3 regions of the Bradyrhizobium amphicarpaeae genome follow, and region 3 is predicted to be linked to each of the others. Evidence: predicted binding sites of a transcription regulator. Region 3 holds the regulator's gene; each other region holds the start of a gene.

Region 1 (7,631 bases), 670 kb from region 3:
CGGGGTCAAGGTCAATCGCGCTCTCAGTCGAGCCCATTTCAGTCAAGTCCGTGCCGCAGGCTCGCTGCGGCTGCGAAGGGGCCGATCACGAGGCTGACCAGCGACAGCGCGCACAGGATCGAGAACGGCGCCCCGAATGTCATGGGGCCAACGATCACGGCCTGCGAGGCCGCAACCCCGAAGATCAGCACGGGAATCGACAGCGGCAGCACCAGCACCGCCATCAGCAGACCGCCGCGGTGCAGCGTCACCGCCAGTGCCGCGCCGATCATGCCGGTGAAAGTCAGCGCCGGGGTGCCGGCCAGCAGCGTCAGCGCCACCGCTCCGGTCGCGACCATGTCGAGGTTGAGCAGGAGGCCGAGCACGGGGGTTGCGACAATCAGCGGCAGGCCGGCCGCCAGCCAATGCGCCAGCGCCTTGGCGGCGCAGGCGAGTTCCAGCGGCGTCCGGCTCATCGTGATCAGGTCGAGCGAGCCATCCTCGTGATCGGCCATGAACAGCCGGTCGAGGGTCAGCAGGCTCGCCAGCAGCGCGCCGAGCCAGAGGATGGCCGGCCCCAGCCGCGACAGCAGCGCCAGATCCGGCCCGACCGCGAACGGCATCAGGACCACGACGGTCAGGAAGAACAGCACGCCGATCAGCGCCCCGCCGCCGACGCGGAGGGCGATCCTGATGTCCCGGCGGATGAGGGCGGAGAGGGCGGTCATCGGAAGGCCCTTTCGGCGGTCCGGCCATGGGAGCCGGGCTGGGGCCGCGAGGACGGTGCGCTCCCTCCCCCCTTGTGGGGGAGGGCGGGGGAGAGGGGTAGCTCCGGGAGTGATGTTCGATAAGCGCCAGTCGCTAGCAACAGAGCCCCTGTTTCGCCAACGCTAGAAACGAGAGGTCTTGCCGAGTGGCACCCCCCTCCCTGACCCTCCCCCGCAAGGGGGGAGGGAACGGAGAGGCCGAGGGCCAGCCGCTCGGAAAGCTGAGGGTCCATCCGCATCACGCCACGCCCCCGATCCGCAGCTCCCGCGCCTCGATCCCCAGCGGCGCATGGGTCGCCGCAACGATCAGGCCGCCGCGCGCGAGGTGTTCGCGCATCAGGCCGCCGAACATGTCCTGGCCGGCCACGTCCAGCGCGTTGGTCGGCTCATCCAGCAGCCAGACCGGGCGGCGGACGGTCAGCAGCCGCGCCAGCGACAGCCGGCGGCGCTGGCCGGCCGACAGGAAGCCGGCGGGCAGGTGGGTGGCATGGTCGAGCCCCACCGTGGCGAGGCTCCCGGCGAAGTCGAAACGCTCGCCGCCAAGGAAATCGGCCCAGAATGACAGGTTTTCCGCCACGCTGAGCGCCGGCTTCAGGGCATCGCGATGGCCGAGATAGTGGCACTGCTCCGGCAGCGTCAGCTCGGCATCGCCGCCCTCCAGCGCGATCGTCCCGCCCGCCGGCACCAGCAGGCCCGCGATCAGCCGCAGCAGCGAGGTCTTGCCCGACCCATTGCGGCCGACGACCGCCACCGCTTCGCCGGCGACGGCTGCGAAATCGAGCCCGGCAAATACCTCGCGGCCGCCGCGCACGCAGGCGACCCCGCGTCCGGCGAGTCTCATCTGGCCTGGTATCAACCCGCTCACAGTCAGGCCCAGGAAAACTTGGGGTAGCGCATCAGAATTTTTGGCTCGCGACTTGCTGGGTTCGATTGTGGCTGTGGCGGCGCGGTTAGAAAGCTTCTATAAGCCCGGAACTACTTGATGCAGCAACTCAACCTGCCCCTGCAAGCGGCCCAGCCTGATACGCTGACGGTGTTAAGATACCCTGCCGGGTATAGCTAACAATTGGGATTCCTACATGACCTCGCTCGACAGCTTCAAATGCAAAAAGACCCTCAAGGTCGGCGCCAAGACCTATGTCTATTACAGCCTGCCCACGGCCGAGAAGAATGGTCTGAAGGGAATTTCGAAACTTCCCTATTCGATGAAGGTCCTGCTCGAAAATCTCCTGCGCAATGAAGACGGCCGCACGGTCAAGAAGGAAGACATCGTTGCGGTCTCGAAATGGCTGCGCAAGAAGTCGCTGGAGCACGAGATCGCCTTCCGCCCGGCGCGCGTGCTGATGCAGGACTTCACCGGCGTGCCGGCGGTGGTCGACCTCGCCGCGATGCGCAACGCGATGCAGAAGCTTGGCGGCGATGCCGAGAAGATCAACCCGCTGGTCCCGGTCGACCTCGTCATCGACCATTCCGTGATCGTGAACTTCTTCGGCGACAACAAGGCCTTCGGCAAGAACGTCGCCGAGGAATACAAGCAGAACCAGGAGCGCTACGAGTTCCTGAAATGGGGCCAGAAGGCGTTCTCGAACTTCTCCGTCGTGCCGCCCGGCACCGGCATCTGCCACCAGGTCAATCTCGAATATCTCTCCCAGACGGTCTGGACCAAGAAGGAGAAGATGACGGTCGGCAAGAAGACCGGCACCTTCGAGGTCGCCTATCCCGATTCGCTGGTCGGCACCGACTCCCACACCACCATGGTCAACGGTCTCGCCGTGCTCGGCTGGGGCGTCGGCGGCATCGAGGCGGAAGCCTGCATGCTCGGCCAGCCGCTGTCGATGCTGCTGCCGACCGTCGTCGGCTTCAAGCTGAAGGGCGCGATGAAGGAAGGCGTCACCGCGACCGACCTCGTGCTGACCGTGACGCAGATGCTGCGCAAGCTCGGCGTGGTCGGCAAGTTCGTCGAGTTCTTCGGCCCCGGCCTCGACAATCTCTCCGTCGCCGACAAGGCGACGATCGCCAACATGGCGCCCGAATACGGCGCGACCTGCGGCTTCTTCCCGGTCGACGCCGCCACGATCGACTACCTCAAGACTTCCGGCCGCGCCGCGCCGCGCGTTGCGCTGGTGCAGGCCTATGCCAAGGCACAAGGGCTGTTCCGCACCGCCAAGTCGGCCGATCCGGTGTTCACGGAAACCCTGACGCTCGATCTCGCCGACGTCGTGCCGTCGATGGCCGGTCCGAAGCGTCCCGAAGGCCGCATCGCGCTGCCGTCGGTCGCGGAAGGCTTCTCGCTTGCGCTGGGCACCGAGTACAAGAAGGCCGAAGAGCCGACCAAGCGCTTCGCCGTCGAAGGCAAGGACTTCGAGATCGGCCATGGCGACGTCGTCATCGCCGCCATCACCTCCTGCACCAACACCTCGAACCCGAGCGTGCTGATCGGCGCCGGCCTCTTGGCCCGTAACGCCGCCGCGAAGGGCCTGAAAGCAAAACCGTGGGTGAAGACCTCGCTCGCCCCGGGCAGCCAGGTCGTTGCGGGTTATCTCGCCGATTCCGGTCTGCAGAAGGATCTCGACAAGGTCGGCTTCAACCTGGTCGGCTTCGGCTGCACCACCTGCATCGGCAATTCCGGTCCGCTGCCTGAGGAGATCTCGAAGTCGATCAACGACAACGGCATCGTCGCCGCCGCCGTGCTCTCCGGCAACCGCAACTTCGAAGGCCGCGTCTCGCCGGACGTGCAGGCGAACTATCTGGCCTCGCCGCCGCTGGTGGTCGCGCACGCGCTCGCCGGCAGCGTTACCAAGAACCTCGCCGTCGAGCCGATCGGCGAGGGCAAGGACGGCAAGCCGGTGTACCTCAAGGACATCTGGCCGACGACGAAGGAGATCAACGCCTTCATGAAGAAGTTCGTCACTTCGGCGATCTTCAAGAAGAAGTATGCCGACGTGTTCAAGGGCGACGCCAACTGGCGCAAGATCAAGACGGTCGAGAGCGAGACCTATCGCTGGAACATGTCGTCGACCTACGTGCAGAACCCGCCCTATTTCGAAGGCATGAAGAAGGAGCCGGAGCCGGTCACCGACATCGTCGAGGCGCGCATCCTCGCCATGTTCGGCGACAAGATCACCACCGACCACATCTCGCCGGCCGGTTCGATCAAGCTCACCTCGCCCGCCGGAAAATATCTCAGCGAGCACCAGGTGCGTCCCGCCGACTTCAACCAGTACGGCACGCGCCGCGGCAACCATGAAGTGATGATGCGCGGCACCTTCGCCAACATCCGCATCAAGAACTTCATGCTGAAGGGCGCCGACGGCAACATTCCCGAGGGCGGTCTGACCAAGCATTGGCCCGACGGCGAGCAGATGTCGATCTACGATGCCGCGATGAAGTACCAGCAGGAGCAGGTGCCGCTGGTGGTGTTCGCCGGCGCCGAATACGGCAACGGCTCCTCGCGCGACTGGGCGGCCAAGGGCACCCGTCTGCTCGGCGTCCGCGCCGTGATCTGCCAGAGCTTCGAGCGCATCCATCGCTCCAATTTGGTCGGCATGGGCGTGCTGCCGCTCACCTTCGAGGACGGCACCTCCTGGTCGTCGCTCGGCCTCAAGGGCGACGAGAAGGTCACGCTGCGTGGCCTCCAAGGCGACCTCAAGCCGCGCCAGAAGCTGACCGCGGAGATCGTTTCCGGCGACGGCTCGCTGCAGCGCGTTTCGCTGCTCTGCCGCATCGATACGCTGGACGAGCTCGACTACTACCGCAACGGCGGTATCCTGCACTACGTGCTGCGCAAGCTCGCTGCTTAAGCGCGAATTTGTGAACGGTGGCTCACCGCGACGTGAGTAGAAGGTTAAACGAAGGCGGCCTATCACAAGGCCGCCTTCGTGCGTTTGCGGCATGTTTCAGATGGGCCCGTCCGGCGAGAATCGCCTGGATGGTTGAGCATGTCGCGCCCCGTAAGACTACGGTGACCATCCGGCGATAAGATCACCCTTCCCACGAGCAATGGTGTGCGGCGTTCGACATGACAACAATGACGGCTTCTCATCTGGGTTCACGTTGGTCCGGCGCGCTCTGGTCGGGAGCTCTCGGCATCTGTGCGATCGTCGCCGTCATCCGTCCTGCCGAGGCTGACCCCCGCGCCGTCGTCGAATTGTTTACCTCGCAGGGCTGCTCGTCATGCCCGCCCGCCGACCAGATCATCGGCGATCTCTCCAAAGACCCCTCGATCATCGCGCTGAGCATGCCGATCGACTATTGGGATTATCTTGGCTGGAAGGACACGCTGGCGGATTCGCGTTTCTCTGCACGGCAACGTGCCTATTCGCGCATGCGCGGCGACCGCGAGGTCTACACGCCGCAGGTCGTGGTCAACGGCTCCACCCATGTCATCGGCAGCGATCGTGCCGGCATCGAGAGCGCGATCGGCAAGACCGACAAGGGTACGGGCGTGATGAGCGTGCCGGTGACGATGTCGCTCGCGGGCAAGCAGATCAACGTGTCGGTGGCCGCGAGCAACGAGCCGGCCGTCTCACATGGCGAGGTCTGGATCTGCTCGATCGCCAAGTCGGTCCCGATCGCGATCACCCGCGGCGAGAATCGCGGGCAGCAGGTCACCTATCACAACGTGGTGCGCAACCTGCTCAAGGTCGGTGACTGGACCGGGCGTTCGGAAAGCTGGACGGTGCCGATCGAGAACCTCACACGCGACGGCGTCGACGGCGCGGTGGTCTATGTCCAGGACGGCAGCCGCGACAAGCCCGGCACGATGCTGGGCGCGGCGTACACGTCGCTGCACTGAGTCGAGATACGCAAAGCTGCTAGCGCTTTGTCATTCCGGGGCTCGCGGAGCGCGAGGCCGGAATCCATTTGTCAGCGGATATGGTCTCGATGGTTTCTCAGGTGCGCAATTGCGCACGATAGCTCGCGCCGAGTGGCGCGCCCCGGAATGACAGCGGGCCCAGAAACATCCTGACATAAACAAAAAGGACCAACTTGCGTTGGCCCTCCTTGTTGTGCGCACAGACCCGATCCTGTTCGACCCCGGGGGGCTGGGGGCTGAGGAATCCGGAACCGAAAGGACCGGGTCAACGCACATGAATCTTTTCGCAATGCAGGGCGGCAGGCGCTAGGCGGAAAAGCGGCGAGACTATGATTCCTGCTAACGATCCCGTGACGGTTTGCCGCGACAGAGTTCCACCATTGCGTGTGCACTGATTGGCACCCGATTCGACCAGTTGAATCAGGAGCCTCTTGCGGCGCTGACCGGTTGGCGCAATCATGCACTTGTCATGATCCGGGTTCCGGGGACGGTCTTCGCGGACGGGGTCATGCCGTGCGATGAGGAAGCGCTCCATGAGTCTGTCGGAGGATGCCGATCCGAGCGAGCAGCGCGCGGCGGCGCGCCCCGCTGCTGCGGCCGCGCAGCTGAGCCGGGTGACGTTCAACCGGCTCGAGCTGCACCGTATTCTCAATCTCTACGGCCGCATGGTCGCCGACGGCGAGTGGCGCGACTACGCCATCGACTTCCTCAGGGATCGCGCCGTGTTCTCGGTCTATCGCCGTGCCTCGGAAGTGCCGATCTACCGCATCGAGAAGGACCCGCGGCTGGCGCGCAAGCAGGGCATGTACAGCGTGATCTCGGCGACCGGCCTGATCCTGCGCCGCGGCCACGAGCTGGAGCGCGTGCTGCTGGTGATCGATCGCAAGCTGGCGGTGGTGTAGCCATCCGAATGGTGCCGTAGTGTCGTAGGGTGGGCAAAGGCGTTCTTGCGCCGTGCCCACGTCTTCTCTCGATCGCGACGAGCGCGTGGGCACGCTGCGCTTTGCCCACCCTACCAACTACTTCGTCGGAACGCTCTTCCCGCCCTCGCCGAGATCCCGCTGCATCATCACCGTATCGAGCCAGCGGCCGAACTTCAGCCCGACATTGGGATGCGTGCCGATCATCTTGAAGCCGCCCTTGGTGTGGACGCCGATCGAGCCGGCATTGGCCGAATCTCCGATCACCGCGATCATCTGGCGGAAGCCCCGCGCCTCGCATTCGGCGACCAGCCGGTCCAGCAGCTTCGAGCCGACACCGCGGCGGTGGAAAGAGGGATCGAGATAGATCGAGTTCTCGACCGTGAAGCGGTAGGCCGGGCGCGGGCGGTAGGCGCCGGCATAGGCATAGCCGGCCACGCGGCCGTCGAGCATGGCGACGAAATAGGGATAGCCGCCGTCCACCAGCGCGCGGTAGCGCCGCGTCATCTCGGCGAGATCAGGCGGTTCCAGCTCGAACGTCGCGGTGCCCTCGCGGACGGCCTGCTGGTAGATGGGGGTGATGGCGGGAAGGTCGGCCTCGGTCGCGGCCCTGATGTCTGGTGCGGTCATAGGGGAGAGATTAGAGCGTTCCCGCGGTGGCCGGAAGAGGCGTCGCCGCCCCCGCACCTGTCATTGCGAGCGCAGCGAAGCAATCCAGAAATGCATCCGTGGAGGGACGCTGGATGCTCCCGCCTTCGCGGACAAGTCGTCGCGCCACAAATGGGAAGGCCATCTTCGTAGCCCGGATGGAGCGCAGCGAAATCCGGGGCAGGTTCATCTGCGGGCTCGACCTTCCCGGATTGCGCTGCGCTCCATCCGGGCTACGGGCACGGGATGTGGCTGCCATCCCCCAAACAAAAACCCCGGCCTTTCGGCCGGGGTTCGTGTCCGTTCGTCCTGGTCTATCGCTTAGTCGCGCTGGCCGAGGAGCTGCAGCAGCAGCGTGAACAGGTTGATGAAGTTCAGGTACAGCGACAGTGCGCCGGTGATGGCCGCACGCTCTGCGATGTCACCGCCGGCGGAAGCATAGCCGTAGATGTAGTCGTTCTTCAGCCGCTGGGTATCCCAGGCGGTGAGGCCCGCGAACAC
Region 2 (7,631 bases), 410 kb from region 3:
GCGCTCGATCGCCTCCACGGTCAGCGGCAACGTGACGCCGCCGTCCGGGGTCTGGTCGGTGATGACGAAATCCTCCGGGCGGATGCCGAGGATGCCGGCATCGGCCGCGGCGCTGCCCGCGAGCTGCGATCGGATCTCCTCGGGGCGCGTCGCCATCAAATTCATCGGTGGCGCGCCGATGAAGGAGGCGACGAAAGTGGTCGCCGGCTTCTCGTAGATCGCGAGGGGATTGCCGACCTGCTCGACCTGGCCGCCGTTCATCACCACCAGGATGTCGGCGAGCGTCATCGCTTCGAGCTGGTCGTGGGTGACGTAGATCGACGTGGTGTTGAGCCGCCGCTGCAATTTGCGGATCTCGACCCGCATCGCGATGCGGAGTTTCGCATCGAGATTCGACAGCGGTTCGTCGAACAGAAACACCTTCGGCTGGCGCACGATGGCGCGGCCCATGGCGACGCGCTGGCGCTGGCCGCCGGAGAGCTGGCGCGGCTTGCGCTCCAGCATCGGCGTGAGCTCGAGCACGCGCGCGGCTTCGTCGACGCGGGTCTTGATCTCGGCTTCCTTCATGCCGCGGTTGCGCAGGCCGTAGGCCATGTTGTTGAAGACACTCATATGCGGATAGAGCGCGTAGTTCTGGAACACCATCGCGATGTCGCGATCGGCGGGCTCGATCTGGTTGACGATGCGGCCGCCGATGTCGATCTCGCCGCCGGTGACGGTTTCGAGGCCGGCAACCATCCGCAGCAAGGTGGACTTGCCGCAGCCGGAGGGGCCGACCAGCACGCAGAACTGTCCGTCGCCGACATCGACGTTGACGCCCTTGATGGCCTCGAAGCCGCCGGGATAGGTCTTGCGGACGTTGCGCAGGGTGACGTTAGCCATAAAAACTCACTTACTTCTCGGTCTCGACCAGTCCGCGCACGAACAGTTTTTGCATGACGACGACGACGAACACCGGCGGCAGCATGGCCAGCACGGCGGTCGCCATCACGATCGGCCATTCGGTCAGCGCGTCGGTGGTGGTGATCATCTTGCGGATGCCGACCTGGATGGTCTGCATGTCGTCGCGGGTGGTGATGAGCAGTGGCCAGAGATATTGATTCCAGCCGAGGATGAACAGGATCACGAACAGCGCCGCCATGTTGGTGCGCGACAGCGGCAGCAGCGTATCCCAGAAGAAGCGCAGGGGGCCGGCGCCGTCGATGCGCGACGCCTCCAGCAATTCGTCGGGCACCGTCATGAAGAACTGGCGGAACAGCAGCGTCGCGGTGGCCGAGGCGATCAGCGGCAGCGCCAGGCCCGCATAGCTGTCGAGCATGTGCAAATCGGCGACGATCTTGTAGGTCGGATAGATGCGGACCTCGACCGGCAGCATCAGCGTGATGAAGATGATCCAGAAGATCGGCATCCGGAACGGAAAGCGGAAATACACGATCGCATAGGCCGAGATGATCGAGATCGCGATCTTGCCGACCGCGATCAGCAGCGCCATCACCAGCGAGTTCAGCATCATGTTGCCGACCGGCTCTCGGGTCGAGCCGCTCGTGCCGACGAAGATGGTCTGGTAATAGGTCTCGAAGAAATGTCCGCCCGGCAGCAGCGACATCTGCCCGTTCGCGATCAGCGCGTTGTCCTGCGTCGAGGCGATGAACGCGATGTAGACCGGGAAGGCGACGACCGCGATCCCGATCCAGAGAATGAAATGGGCGACGTAGCGCCGGAAGCCCTCTTCCTCGACCATCAGTAGGTCACCTTGCGTTCGACGAAGCGGAACTGGATTCCCGTGAGCACGATGACCATGATCATCAGGATCACCGATTGCGCCGCTGAGCTGCCGAGATTGCCGCCGAGCAGGCCGTCGGAATAGACCTTGTAGACCAGCGTCACCGTCGAGGTGCCCGGACCGCCGCGGGTCATGGTGTCGATGATGCCGAAGGTGTCGAAGAAGGCGTAGACGATGTTGACGACCAGTAGGAAGAAGATGGTCGGCGACAGCAGCGGGAAGGTCACGGTCCAGAACCGGCGCATCGGACGCGCACCGTCGATCGCGGCGGCTTCGAGCACGCTTTTCGGGATCGCCTGCAGGCCGGCGAGGAAGAACAGGAAATTGTAGGAGATCTGCTTCCAGGCGGCGGCGAGGATGATCAGCGTTGCCGCCTGGTCGCCGTCGAGCAGCGGATTCCAGTCGACCCCGATCGCGCGCAAATAGCGCGCGATGATGCCCAGCGAGGGATGCAGCATGAAGATCCAGAGCACGCCGACGACCGGCGGGGCCACCGCATAGGGCCAGATCAGGAGGGTGCGGTACAGCATCGAGCCGCGCAGCGGCTTGTCCGCCATGACGGCGAGCAGCAGCGCAAAGGACAGCGACGAGACGGCGATCGCGAACGAGAACACGAAGGTCCGGACGATCGCTTCGAAATAGGCGGGATCCCTGAACAGCTCGACGTAATTGTCGAACCAGACGAAGGTGGTCGAGAGACCGAAGGCGTCCTGCAGCAGGAAGGACTGGATCACGGCCTGCAAGGCCGGCCAGTAGAAGAAAATCAGGACGATCGCGAGCTGCGGCGCAACCAGCGCGTAAGGCAATAGCTTGGATTGGAAAATGGCTTGCTTTTGCATGGTGTCCGCCGAAAGCGGCAGGCCGGGTGGCCGGCCTGCCGCTCATCGCCTCACTTGACGGCGGTCTTTTCGAACTGACGCAGCATCGTGTTGCCGCGCTCGACGGCGGCATCCAGCGCCTGCTTGGCCGTCTTCTTGCCGGCCAGCGCCTGCTCGATCTCTTCCGACCAGACGTCGCGCAGCTGAACCATGTTGCCGAGGCGCAGACCGCGCGAATTCTCGGTCGGCTCCTTGTTGGTCAGCTCGAGCAGCGGGGTCTCGAGATAGGGCTGGTCCTTGTAGAAACCCTCGGCCTTGGCCTTCTCATAGGCCGCCTTGGTGATCGGCAGATAGCCCGAGGCCTTGTGGATGTAGACCTGGCGATCGGTGTCCGAGAGGAAGGTTAGGAATTTCGCGACGCCCTTGTATTCCTCGGCCGGCTTGCCGCCCATGACCCAGAGCGAAGCGCCGCCGATGATCGAGTTCTGCGGCGCGCCCTTGACGTCGGGATAATACGGCATCGGCACCGCGGTGAAGTTGAACTTGGCCTGCGCCTTGACGTTGCCGAAGAACGCCGACGAGGTCAGGTAGATCGGACACTCGCCCGACGTGAAGCGGCCTTCGCCGGTGTTGGTGCGGCCGGCATAGTCGTAGGTCTTGTCCTTCTGGAGCTCGACCAGCTTCTCGAGATGCTTGACTTGGAGCGGTCCGTTGAACTCGAGCTTGGTGTCGAAGCCGTCGAGGCCGTTGGCCTTGCTGGCGAGCGGGACGTTGTGCCAGGCGGAGAGCTGCTCGAGGTTGACCCAGGTGACCCAGGAGCCGGAGAAGCCGCAGGTCGGATGACCGTTGTCGTGCAGCTTCTTGGCGGCCGCGAAGGTTTCGGGCCAGGTCTTGGGGATTTCGACGTTGGCCTTCTTCAGCTCGTCGAGATTGACCCACATGACGGTCGACGACGAGTTGAAGGGGAAGGATAGCATCTCGCCCTTCGACGTCGAGTAGTAACCGGTGATGGCGGGCAGGTAGATCTTGGGATCGAACTTTTCGCCGGCGTCGGCCATCAGCTTGTAGACCGGCTTCACGGCGCCGGTCGCAGCCATCATGGTGGCGGTGCCGACCTCGAAGACCTGCATGATGTGCGGGGCGTTGCCGGCACGGAACGCCGCGATGCCCGCATTCATTGTGTCGGCGTAATTGCCCTTGTAGGTCGGAACGACCTTGTAGTCGCTCTGCGCCGCGTTGAAATCATTCGCGAGCTTGACGATGACGTCGTTGTTGGCACCGGTCATCGCGTGCCACCACTGGATTTCCGTCACGGCCAGCGCCGGCGACGCCGTCATGCCGACCGTGAGTGCAAATGCGGTAGCTGCGCCAAATTGTCGAAGAGCCATCAAGTAAACCTCCCTTGGCCGTCACGAGAAGCGCTTGCGCTAGCAGCGCCATATGACGTTCACATGACTGTGTAAGCGGGCGAAACGAAAGCGGCAAGCGCTGGAAAAGGAAAGCCGGCAAATAGGCGAAGACGAAGCGGGCGGCCTCCTCCGTTCGCGGTGCACACACGTGGATCGCGCCGCAGTGCGGCATTCGGGATGTGAGCCGAAGACCGGGCCGCACGCTCTAAGACCTCTCCCGCTTGCGGGAGAGGTCGCGCGTAGCGCGGGTGAGGGTTCTCTCCTCGAGGGGAATCCCACAGTGGAGACGCCCTCTCCCCAACCCTCTCCCGCGAGCGGGAGAGGGAGCGCACCACCTTGACGAGCGACGTCTGGCTTATCTCAGCGCTTGCGCTCCGGCCCGCAGACCGTGCCCTTCTCGACCATCGCGTCGATCTCGGCCTTGGAGTAGCCGAACTCGCCCAGCACCTCGGCCGAGTGCTGGCTGAACTTCGGCGGCAGCCGGCGCAGGCTCGGCTTGCTGCGATCGAGCCGGATCGGCGAGGCGACGCCCTTGTACCAATCCTTCTCGACAATATCGCCGCGCGCGATCGTGTGCGGGTTCGTCAACGCCTGGTCGATCTTCTGCACGGGCCCTGCGGGCAGGCCCGCGGCGAGCAGGCGATTGCACAGCGGCTCGGCCTCGTGCTGGCTGAACACGGCGGCAAGCTCGGCGCGCAGCGCCTCGCGGTTGGCGATGCGGTCCTTGTTGCGGGCGAAACGTGGATCGGTGCCGAGCTCGGGCTTGCCGATCTCCTTGGCCAGCTTGCGGAAGGTGCCGTCATTGCCGACGCCGATGAAGATGTTGTCGGTCTTGGTCGGGAAGATCGCATAAGGCACGAGGTTCGGATGCTCGTTGCCGGTGAGCGACGGCGGCTTGCCATGCATGAAGTAATTCGCGGTGTGCGGATGCATGATGGCAAGGCCGGTCTCGTACAGCGTCGTCTCCAGGAATTGGCCCTTGCCGGAGCGCTGCCGCTCCGACAGCGCCATCAGGATGCCGATCGCCGCATAGAGGCCGGTGCCGATGTCGACCAGCGGCACGCCGATCCGCATCGGCCCGCTCTCGGGCGAGCCGGTCGCGGCGATCATGCCGGTCATGGCCTGGATGATGGCGTCATAGCCGGGATTGCCGCCGCGCGGGCCGTCGGCGCCGAAGCCGCAGATCCGGCAATGCACGAGGCGCGGGAATTTCTTGCTGAGCACATCGTTGCCGATGCCCCATTTCTCCAGCGTGCCCGGCTTGAAATTCTCGATCAGGACGTCGGCCGTTTCCAGCATCTTGAGCAGGACGATGCGGCCGCCCTCCGAGGCGAGGTCGAGGCCGATCGAACGCTTGTTGCGGTTGATGCCGATGAAATAGGCCGCGTCCTCCTCGTGGAAGGGAGGGCCCCAGTCGCGCACCTCGTCGCCAGCGGGCGGCTCGACCTTGATCACGTCGGCGCCATGGTCGGCGAGGATCTGGGTGCAGTAGGGACCGCCGAGCACGCGCGTGAGATCGATGACGCGCAATCCGCTCATTGCGCCCAATGCGGCTTCAGAACTGGCGGCTTCAGAACTCATGCCTTCGCTTCCCTGTGTCGAGATTTGGTCACAGGCCTAGCGAGGTTTGCCGATGCCGGCAATGGCGCCGAGCGTAGGGGGTCATGCAGGCGCACACCGCATGCCGCGGCATGGCAAATGGAAGCGGCCGGCCCGAGGGGGATCCCGGGCCAGCCAATCCGCACTTTCGATCAGACGACCGTCAGGCGAACGTCGACATTGCCGCGCGTGGCATTGGAGTACGGGCAGACCTGGTGTGCCTTCTCCACCAGCGCCTCGGCTTCCGCGCGGGCCAGGCCCGGCAGCGAGACGGCGAGATCGATGTCGAGACCGAAGCCGCCCTCGGAGCGCGGGCCGATGCCGACGGTCGAGGTCACGGAGGCGTCAGCCGGAACCTTCGGCCCGCCCTGCGACGATACGAACTTCATCGCGCCGATGAAGCAGGCGGCATAGCCGGCCGCGAACAGCTGCTCGGGATTGTTGCCGGCGCCACCGCCGCCGCCGAGCTCCTTCGGCGTGGTGAGCTTGACGTCGAGCGCGCCGTCGAGGGTCGCGGCATGGCCGTCGCGGCCGCCGGTGGCCTTGGCGCTGGTCTTGTAGAGGACGTTTACGGACATCTTCGTCTCCTCAGGGTCTTGCGGTTGGGGTGCGCCCTGTATCGCAAGCAATTAGATTGTGCGCAATTGATATTTGCATGCCTCACATTTAATTGTCCGCAATTGAATATGCCGCCGGCCGGTCCCAGAATGGGGAGACCCTCGTGAGATTCGCTATGCCTCGCAAACACTCGGCACTGGACCCGCAGCGGCTCGACAACCAGATCTGCTTCGCGATCTATTCGGCCGCGCACGCCTTCAACCGCGTCTACAAGCCGCTGCTGGACCGGCTCGGCCTGACCTATCCGCAATATCTGGTCATGCTGGTGCTGTGGGAGCGCGACGACGTGCCGGTCAAGGACATCGGCGAGCGGCTGTTCCTGGATTCGGGCACGCTGACGCCGCTGCTCAAGCGCTTGGAGGCCGCCCATCTCGTCAAGCGGACCCGATCGAGCGAGGACGAGCGTCAGGTGCTGATCGCGCTGACGGCCCAGGGGCAAGCGCTGAAGGAGAAAGCGCGCGCCGTGCCGCAGTCGATTCTGGCGGCATCGGAATGTTCGGTGTCGGAGCTGGTCGCGATGAAGGACGAGATCGTCGCGTTGAGGGATCGGTTGAATGCGGTGATCGGGGAGTAGGGGGCGGCTTAGAGGCGTTTCTTGGCGAAGGCGCGGCCGGACGCTGATTTCAGATATTTCTCAAACGCTACGGCTTGCTTCTCATCGCTGAACGCAACGTAAGTCTTGAGACGCCAGGGCCGGTATTTCGAGGTGTGGGGCACCTCGCCGGCGTTGTGCTTCGCCAGCCGGGCGCGGAGGTCGTCGGTGATCCCGATATAAAAATGGAGGGAATCGAAGCTCTCAAGGATGTAGACGTATTTCACTGTACCCCCACCCGGTTGCCAAGAGTGGAGCTTACATACTCGTTTTATTCGGTGAAGCCCGGCTTCGCCCTTCGGGCTACGCCGCGGCAGCCTTCGCAAGCTTCGCTACGATGGAGCGACGCTGGCTTGCCGAGCCGAAGCTCGCGAAGCGAGCGAAGGCTGGTGGAGCCAGGCGGGATCGAACCGCCGACCTCTTGCATGCCATGCAAGCGCTCTCCCAGCTGAGCTATGGCCCCTTAGTCCTTGTGGGGATCCTGGTGGATCACCCGCACCGGCGAGCCCTGGTGACTCGCGCGGTGCACCCTTTTTCACAGATCAGGGCCGATCTCAAGTCTCTTCATCACCTCCGACATCACCAATGATGTCGGTCACGTCCTCATCGCCCTCTTCTTCGTCGGCAATGAAGGTCGAATCATCGTCATCGTCGTCATCAATGGTCTCGTCGACCTCGATATCGTCCTCGGATTCGGGCACGGCGGCCTTGACCTTGCCGGTGTTCTCCTCGGCGTCGGCCTCCTCGAGCGAGACCTCTTCGACCTCTGCCGGCTCCGGCGTGGCATCCGCCGTCGCCGCGTGCCGGGCTTC
Region 3 (7,631 bases):
CCAGCGACATCAGCTTGCCGTTGACCTGATAGGGCTTGAGCACGTTGTGGCGGTGCTCGCCTTCCTTGTCGCCCATCGACACCCAGGTGTCGGTGACGACACAGTCGGCGCCGCGCACGGCGGCTTCCGGATCGGTGCCGAGCATGATCGGGGCCCCGGTCGCCTTGATGAAGTCGCGCATCGCCTTTTTCGGCGCGAGCTCCGGCGGCGTTGCGACATTGAGCTGGAACTTGAAGCGCTCGGCGGCATGCGCCCAGGACGCCAGCACGTTGTTGTCGTCGCCGGTCCAGGCCACGGTCTTGCCCTCGATCGGGCCGCGATGCTCCTCATAGGTCATGAGGTCGGCCATCACCTGGCAGGGATGCGAACGCCGCGTCAGGCCGTTGATGACAGGCACGGTGGCGTTGGCCGCAAGCTCCAGCAGCGCGTCATGATTGAGGATGCGGATCATGATGGCGTCGACATAGCGCGACAGCACGCGCGCAGTGTCGGCGATGGTTTCGCCGCGGCCGAGCTGCATCTCGGCACCGGTGAGCATGATGGGCTCGCCGCCGAGCTGGCGCATGGCGACGTCGAACGACACGCGGGTCCGGGTCGACGGGCGCTCGAAAATCATCGCCAGCGTCTTGCCCTCGAGCGGCCGCACCGGCTGATGTGCCTTCTGCTTCGCCTTCATCGCGGACGAAGCTGCAAGCATGCGCTTGAGCTCCGACAAGGGCAGCTCGTTGATATCCAGGAAGTGCTTCGGAGTTTTATGCGGAGACTTGCTCATCAGCTTGCCGCCCGCTTGGTCTGGCTGGACGAGATCGCGGAACAGGCGCGCTCCAGCCGCCCGACGCTGTCTTCGATCTCGGCTTCGGTCACGATCAGCGGCGGCAGGAAACGCACGACATTGTCGCCGGCCCCGACGGTGAGCAGCTTTTCATGACGCAGCGCCGCGACCAGATCGCCGGAAGGCACCACGGCCTTGATGCCGATCAGCAGGCCCTCGCCGCGCACTTCGCTGACGACGTCGGGATGACGGTCGATCACGGAGGCGAGCTTCTGCTTGAGCAGCAGCGACATTCTCTGCACGTGGTCGAAGAAGCCGGGCTTGAGCATGACGTCGAGCACCGCGTTGGCCGCGGAGATCGCCAGCGGATTGCCGCCGAAGGTCGAGCCGTGCGAGCCGGGCCCCATGCCGGCGGCCGCGTCCGCGGTCGCCAGTATGGCGCCGATCGGGAAGCCGCCGCCAAGCGCCTTGGCCAGCGACATCACGTCAGGCGTGACGCCGGTGCGCCTGTGAGCAAAGAGATCGCCGGTGCGGCCCATTCCGGTCTGCACCTCGTCGAAAGCGAGCAGCAGGCCCTTGTCGTCGCAGAGCTGGCGCAGCGCCTTGAGGAAACCAGGAGGCGCCGAGCGCACACCACCCTCGCCCTGGATCGGCTCGATCAGGATGCCGGCGGTCTGCGGACCGATCGCCTTCTTCACCGCTTCGATGTCGCCATGCGGCACCTGGTCGAAGCCTTCCATCGGCGGACCGAAGCCCTCGAGGTATTTTGCAGAGCCGGTCGCAGCCAGCGTCGCCAGCGTGCGGCCGTGGAAGGCGCCTTCGAAAGTGATGATGCGATAGCGCTCCGGGTGCCCCTTGGAGAAGTGATGATGGCGCACCAGCTTGATCACGCCCTCCAGCGCTTCGGCCCCCGAATTGCAGAAGAACACGAAGTCCGCAAAGCTCTCCTGGCAGAGCCGGTTCGCGAGCTTCTCGCCATCCGGGCTCTGGAACAGGTTCGACATGTGCCAGAGCCTGGTCGCCTGCTCCTGCAGCGCCTTGATCAGATGCGGATGGCAATGGCCGAGCGCATTCACGGCCACACCCGAGGTGAAATCGAGATAGCGATCGCCATTGGTCGCGATCAGCCAGCAGCCTTCGCCGCGCTCGAAGCCGAGGTCGGCTCTGGCGAAAACGGGGAGCAAATGCGGCGCTGCGCTGTTCGTCATGATGTCACTTGGATGTTGAGGACGATGTGACGCGTGCATTGCGCAACGCACCATCCACCGGCCCGGAAAACGAAACGTGCCGCCTTTTAAGGGCGGCACGCGGGACTATCTTATGCCTGGCAAGACGGGTGTCAATGCCGCCCGGAAAGCCTCGGGAAACGTTGAATCCGTAGTCTTGCGGTGCCGATTTTGCGGGTTTTCACCACGGAACATGTGGAAGCGAGTCGGCGGACTCTTGCGCGGGAGTCACGCCATATTGTAGCGTTTGAATTGTCAGATACGACATCTCGTGCAGTGGTTCTGATCTCAAGAGTCCTCATGTACCGGCGTAAACGTTCGGGCGTCAGTCGCGCCCGGCGAGCCTTAAGGGATTCTGGCGGCACGGGTTTTTCGAGGCTTAGCAATCGCCGCATGGGCGCCAGGACGGCAGCCGCGCGACGAGGGAAAGGGTGCAATGACGGTTTTGACCTGGTCCGATGATCGCGTCGAGCAGCTGAAAAAGCTCTGGGAGGCCGGACTTTCGGCCAGCCAGATCGCAGCTGAGCTCGGCAATGTGACCCGCAATGCCGTGATCGGCAAAGTGCACCGGCTCGGTCTGTCCGGCCGCGCCAAGAGCCCGTCCTCGGCAGCGCCCCGGCCGCGCAAGGCGCGCCCCGCCCAGCACATGATGCGGGTGACCCGCCCCGTCGCGCGCGGCAACACCGCGCTGGCCCAGGCCTTCGAGGTCGAGGTGGAGGCCGAGCCGGTCACCTACGACAACGTGGTGCCGATGAGCCAGCGGCTGTCGCTGCTGGAGCTGAACGAGGCGACCTGCCACTGGCCGGTCGGCGATCCCTCCAGCCCGGACTTCTTCTTCTGCGGTGGCAAGGCGCTGTCCGGCCTGCCCTATTGCGCCCAGCATTCGCGCGTGGCGTATCAGCCGGCGGCGGACCGGCGCCGTGCGGCACCGAAGCCGGGACCGCGGTAGGATTATCAGCACGCTTTTTGGTCGTCGCGCGAAGGCGGCTCACCACATCGGATGTCGTCCCTGCCAACGCAGGGACCCATAATCCCGGACGCTGATATTGCGCGGGACGATCACTCCTGAATTTTCGACAAACCACACCCTGTGGCTATGGGTCCCTGCATTCGCAGGGACGACACTGAGGGTGTGGCGGCAGTCCGCCAAACCCAACGCACGCAGCCCCTACGCCTGCTCCGCCTTGGCGAAGCGATCGTCCAGCGCGTAGCCGGCGCCACGGACGGTGCGGATCGGGTCCTGCTCGCGGCCGAGATTGAGCAGCTTGCGCAGGCGGCCGATATGGACGTCGACGGTGCGCTCGTCGATGTAGATGTCGCGGCCCCAGACGCTGTCGAGCAGCTGCTCGCGCGAGAACACGCGGCCGGGATGCTCCAGGAAGAATTCCAGCAGGCGATATTCGGTCGGGCCGAGATCGATCGGCCGGCCCGAGCGCGCCACGCGGCGCTTGTCGCGGTCGAGCTCGATGTCGCCATAGGCCAGCACGGTCGCGAGCCGCTCGGGGCTGGCGCGCCGCAGCAGGCCCTTCACGCGCGCCAACAGCTCCGGCACCGAGAACGGCTTGACGATGTAGTCGTCGGCGCCGGTCGCAAGGCCCCGCACCCGCTCGCTCTCCTCGCCGCGCGCGGTGAGCATGATGATCGGCAGCTGCTTGGTCTCGGGCCGGGTGCGCAGGCGCCGGCACAGCTCGATGCCCGACAGGCCCGGCAGCATCCAGTCGAGCACGATCAAATCGGGGATGTGCTCCTTGAGGCGGGTGTCGGCGTCGTCGCCGCGCATGACCGTCTCGACGTCATAGCCGTCGCCTTCGAGGTTGTAGCGAAGCAGCTCGGTGAGAGCTTCCTCGTCCTCAACCACCATAATGCGTGCGCCCATGGTGTCGTCGCTCCTTAAAGTCTTCAGGTATTCGGGATCGTCGTGGCGAAGGTGGTCATGTCGCCCTTCGGCCGCTTGTCGGTGATCGCCTGGCCCTCGATCATGTAGAACACGGTCTCGGCGATGTTGGTGGCGTGGTCGCCGATCCGCTCGATGTTCTTGGCGCAGAACATGAGGTGGATGCAGAACGAGATGTTGCGCGGATCCTCCATCATGTAGGTGAGGAGCTCGCGGAACAGCGAGGTGCAGATCGCGTCGACCTCCTCGTCGCCCTTCCACACCGCCATCGCCGCCGGCAGATCGTGCGCGGCATAGGCGTCCAGCACCGACTTGACCTGCTGCTGCACGAGGTCGGTCATGTGCTCGAGGCCGCGGAACAGTTTGAGCGGATGGAAGTCGGTCTCGAGCGCGGCCACGCGCTTGCCCATGTTCTTGGCGAGGTCGCCGATCCGCTCGAGGTCGGTCGCGACGCGCATCGCGCCGACGATCTCGCGCAAATCCACCGCCATCGGCTGGCGGCGGGCGATGGTGAGCACGGCGCGTTCCTCGATGCGCTTCTGCAGCGCGTCGAGATCGGCGTCGATGGCGACGACGCGCTGGCCGAGCGCGACGTCGCGGCGGATCAGCGCATCGACCGAATCGACGATCATGCGCTCGGCGATGCCGCCCATCTCGGCGACCAGGCGCGTGAGCTCCTGGAGGTCGGTGTCGAAGGCCTTTGCGGTATGTTCGGTACCCATGTTCCGTCTCCTCAGCCGAACCGGCCGGTGATGTAGTCCTGCGTGCGCCGGTCGGTCGGCGACGTGAATATCTTGCTGGTGTCGTCGAACTCGATCAGCTCGCCGAGATACATGAAGGCGGTCTTGTCGGAGACGCGCGCGGCCTGCTGCATGTTGTGGGTGACGATCGCGATCGTGTAGTTCTCGGACAGTTCCTGGATCAGCTCCTCGACCTTGGCGGTCGAGATCGGGTCGAGCGCCGAGCAGGGTTCGTCGAACAGGATCACCTCGGGGCGCACCGCGACGGTGCGGGCAATGCACAGGCGCTGCTGCTGGCCGCCCGAGAGCGACAGGCCGGAGGCGTTGAGCTTGTCCTTGACCTCGTTCCACAGCGCGCCGCCGCGCAGCGCCTTCTCGACGCGGTCGTCCATCTCGGACTTCGAGATCTTCTCGTAGAGGCGGATGCCGAAAGCGATGTTCTCGTAGATCGTCATCGGGAACGGCGTCGGCTTCTGGAACACCATGCCGACCCGGGCGCGCAGCAGATTGAGGTCGAGCTTGGGGTCGAGGATGTTGGTCTGGTCCAGCATCAGCTGGCCGGTGGCGCGCTGGCCCGGATAGAGGTCGTACATCCGGTTGAAGATGCGCAGCAGGGTGGACTTGCCGCAGCCCGACGGGCCGATGAACGCCGTGACGCGGTTGGCGCCGAGCGTCAGGTTGATGTTCTTCAGCGCGTGGTGCTCGCCGTAATAGAAGTTGAGGTTGCGCACCGTCACCTTGGCGGGCGCCTCGGGCAGCACCGGCGCCTGCGGCAGGCCGCCGGACGCGCTCATCGATACGGAAAGATCACTCATTTTGCGGTCCTCTCGGCGCCAAGGATGCGCGCGCCAATGTTCAGGGCAAGCACGGTCAGGGTGATGAGCAGCGCGCCGCTCCACGCCAACTGCTTCCAGTAGGCGTAGGGGCTCTGCACGAAGTTGTTGATGGTGACAGGCAGGTTGGCCATCGTCTTGTTCAGGCCGAGGCTGAAGAACTGGTTCGACAGCGCGGTGAAGAGCAGCGGCGCGGTCTCGCCCGCGACGCGGGCGGTGGCGAGCAGCACGCCGGTGATGAGGCCGGACCGGGCCGCACGATAGGCGATACGCTTGATCACCAGCGAGCGCGGCAGGCCCAGCGCCGAGGCCGCCTCACGCAGCGGATTCGGCACCAGCAGCAGCATGTCCTCGGTTGTGCGCAGCACGACCGGGATCACGATGACGGCGAGCGCCAGGCTGCCCGCGATCGCGGAGAAGCCACGCATGGGCACCACCACCGCGCCGTAGATGAACAGGCCGATGATGATCGAGGGCGCCGAGAGCAGGATGTCGTTGATGAAGCGGATCACCGAGGTCAGGCGGTCGTTGCGGCCGTATTCGGCGAGGTAGGTGCCGGCGAACAGGCCGAGCGGCGCGCCGATGCCGACGCCGATCACCGTCATGATGATCGAGCCGACGATCGCGTTGCGCAGGCCGCCTTCGGTCGAACCCGGAGGCGGCGTATCCGCGACGAAGAGCTCGAGATTGAGACCGGCAAGGCCGTTGAAGAGCAGCGTGATCAGGATCAGCGCGAGCCAGGTGACGCCGAAGACAGCCGCGGCGAAGCAGAGCCCGCGGATGACAATGTCCGTGCGGCGACGACGCGAATAGATCGGATTGAGGGCCATGACCTTACTTCCCCGCCTTCTTGTCCAGCCGCATCAGCATCAGCCGCGCGGCGGCCAGCACGAAGAACGTCAGCACGAACAGCAAGAGGCCGAGCAGGATCAGGCCGGACTGGTGCAGGCCGTCGCTCTCGGCGAACTCTGATGCGATCGCCGCCGAGATCGTGGTACCCGGCGCGAAGATCGATGAGGAGATGCGGAACGAGTTGCCGATGATGAAGGTCACCGCCATGGTCTCGCCGAGCGCGCGGCCCAACGCCAGCATGATGCCGCCGATGATGCCGACGCGGGTGTAGGGGATCACCACGCTGCGGACGACCTCCCAGGTGGTGCAGCCGACGCCGTAGGCGGCCTCCTTCAGCACCGGCGGCACCGTCTTGAACACGTCGACCGAGATCGAGGTGATGAAGGGCAGCACCATGATGGCGAGGATCAGCGCGGCGTTGAACGTGCTGAGATAGGACGGCGGACCCGCGAAGATCGCGCCCAGCACCGGGACGCCGTCGAAGATCTTGATCATGAAGGGCTGGAAGCTGTTGGCCAGGAACGGGCCCAGCACGAAGAAGCCCCACATGCCGTAGATGATCGAGGGAATGCCGGCGAGCAGCTCGATCGCCATGCCGATCGGGCGGCGCAGCCATTGCGGGCAGAGCTCGGTGAGGAAGATCGCAATGCCGAGACCGACGGGAATGGCGATCAGCATCGCGATGAAGGAGGTGACGAGCGTGCCGTACATCGGCCCGAGCGCGCCGAGCACCGGCGGATCGGCCGACGGCGCCCAGCGCTGCGTCCACAGGAAGGAGAAGCCGAATTCCTTCATCGCCGGGAAAGCGCCGACGATCAGCGAGATGATGATGCCGCCGAGGATCAGCAGCACCGAGATCGCGGACAGCCGCGTGATCCAGTAAAAGGTGACGTCGCCGAGCTTGAACGCGCCCAAGGCCTTGGCGCGATCATACGGTCCGGCGTCGTCGATGATATCGCTCTGAACGGCCATTTCTGCCACGCCGATCCCCTGTACTGACTATACTTGTTCTTGCCTGTTTGGTCCCGTGCCCCGGACGCGGCGCGGCGCGAAGCGCTGCGACGATGATCCGGGGCCCAGCTCTTGTGGGTCCCGGCTCTGCGGAGCGGCACACTGGACGATGCTTTGCATCGCCAGGGCCGCACCGCGTCTGGGACACGAGAGGAGAGCGCTTAGCTCTTGATATCGGCAGCCCAGGTCTTCTCGATCTGCTTGACGACGGTGTCCGGCATCGGGATGTAGTCGAGCTCCTCGGCCGCCTTGTCGCCCTTCGTGAAGGCCCAGCGGAAGAACTTGATGGCTTCCTGCGAAGCA

What was found. Region 3 encodes PhoB, which activates phosphate uptake and scavenging genes when phosphate is short. Its sites were predicted from a motif close to TGTCATNNANCTGTCAT; they were not measured.
Region 1: the regulator PhoB is predicted to act here: its motif matches at 6,017-6,033, upstream of CIT40_RS01865 (DUF2794 domain-containing protein).
Region 2: the regulator PhoB is predicted to act here: its motif matches at 4,042-4,058, upstream of ugpB (sn-glycerol-3-phosphate ABC transporter substrate-binding protein UgpB).

What each region holds. Positions count from the first base shown of each region.
Region 1 is NZ_CP029426.2:374,059-381,689, forward strand. It holds gene ccmB (heme exporter protein CcmB) at 39-707, opposite strand; gene ccmA (heme ABC exporter ATP-binding protein CcmA) at 985-1,587, opposite strand; gene acnA (aconitate hydratase AcnA) at 1,826-4,546, shown strand; gene CIT40_RS01860 (DUF1223 domain-containing protein) at 4,765-5,541, shown strand; gene CIT40_RS01865 (DUF2794 domain-containing protein) at 6,096-6,464, shown strand; gene CIT40_RS01870 (GNAT family N-acetyltransferase) at 6,582-7,112, opposite strand; gene CIT40_RS01875 (Bax inhibitor-1/YccA family protein) at 7,452-7,631, opposite strand, start outside.
Region 2 is NZ_CP029426.2:112,764-120,394, reverse strand. It holds gene CIT40_RS00525 (sn-glycerol-3-phosphate import ATP-binding protein UgpC) at 1-882, opposite strand, end outside; gene ugpE (sn-glycerol-3-phosphate ABC transporter permease UgpE) at 893-1,741, opposite strand; gene ugpA (sn-glycerol-3-phosphate ABC transporter permease UgpA) at 1,741-2,622, opposite strand; gene ugpB (sn-glycerol-3-phosphate ABC transporter substrate-binding protein UgpB) at 2,673-3,989, opposite strand; gene CIT40_RS00505 (CaiB/BaiF CoA transferase family protein) at 4,371-5,591, opposite strand; gene CIT40_RS00500 (organic hydroperoxide resistance protein) at 5,762-6,187, opposite strand; gene CIT40_RS00495 (MarR family winged helix-turn-helix transcriptional regulator) at 6,343-6,801, shown strand; gene CIT40_RS00490 (GIY-YIG nuclease family protein) at 6,810-7,046, opposite strand; tRNA gene CIT40_RS00485 (tRNA-Ala) at 7,207-7,282, opposite strand; gene CIT40_RS00480 (TIGR02300 family protein) at 7,374-7,631, opposite strand, start outside.
Region 3 is NZ_CP029426.2:6,732,902-6,740,532, forward strand. It holds gene argF (ornithine carbamoyltransferase) at 1-772, opposite strand, end outside; gene CIT40_RS31630 (aspartate aminotransferase family protein) at 772-1,980, opposite strand; gene CIT40_RS31635 (GcrA family cell cycle regulator) at 2,435-2,947, shown strand; gene phoB (phosphate regulon transcriptional regulator PhoB) at 3,167-3,874, opposite strand; gene phoU (phosphate signaling complex protein PhoU) at 3,898-4,614, opposite strand; gene pstB (phosphate ABC transporter ATP-binding protein PstB) at 4,626-5,447, opposite strand; gene pstA (phosphate ABC transporter permease PstA) at 5,444-6,295, opposite strand; gene pstC (phosphate ABC transporter permease subunit PstC) at 6,300-7,289, opposite strand; gene pstS (phosphate ABC transporter substrate-binding protein PstS) at 7,490-7,631, opposite strand, start outside.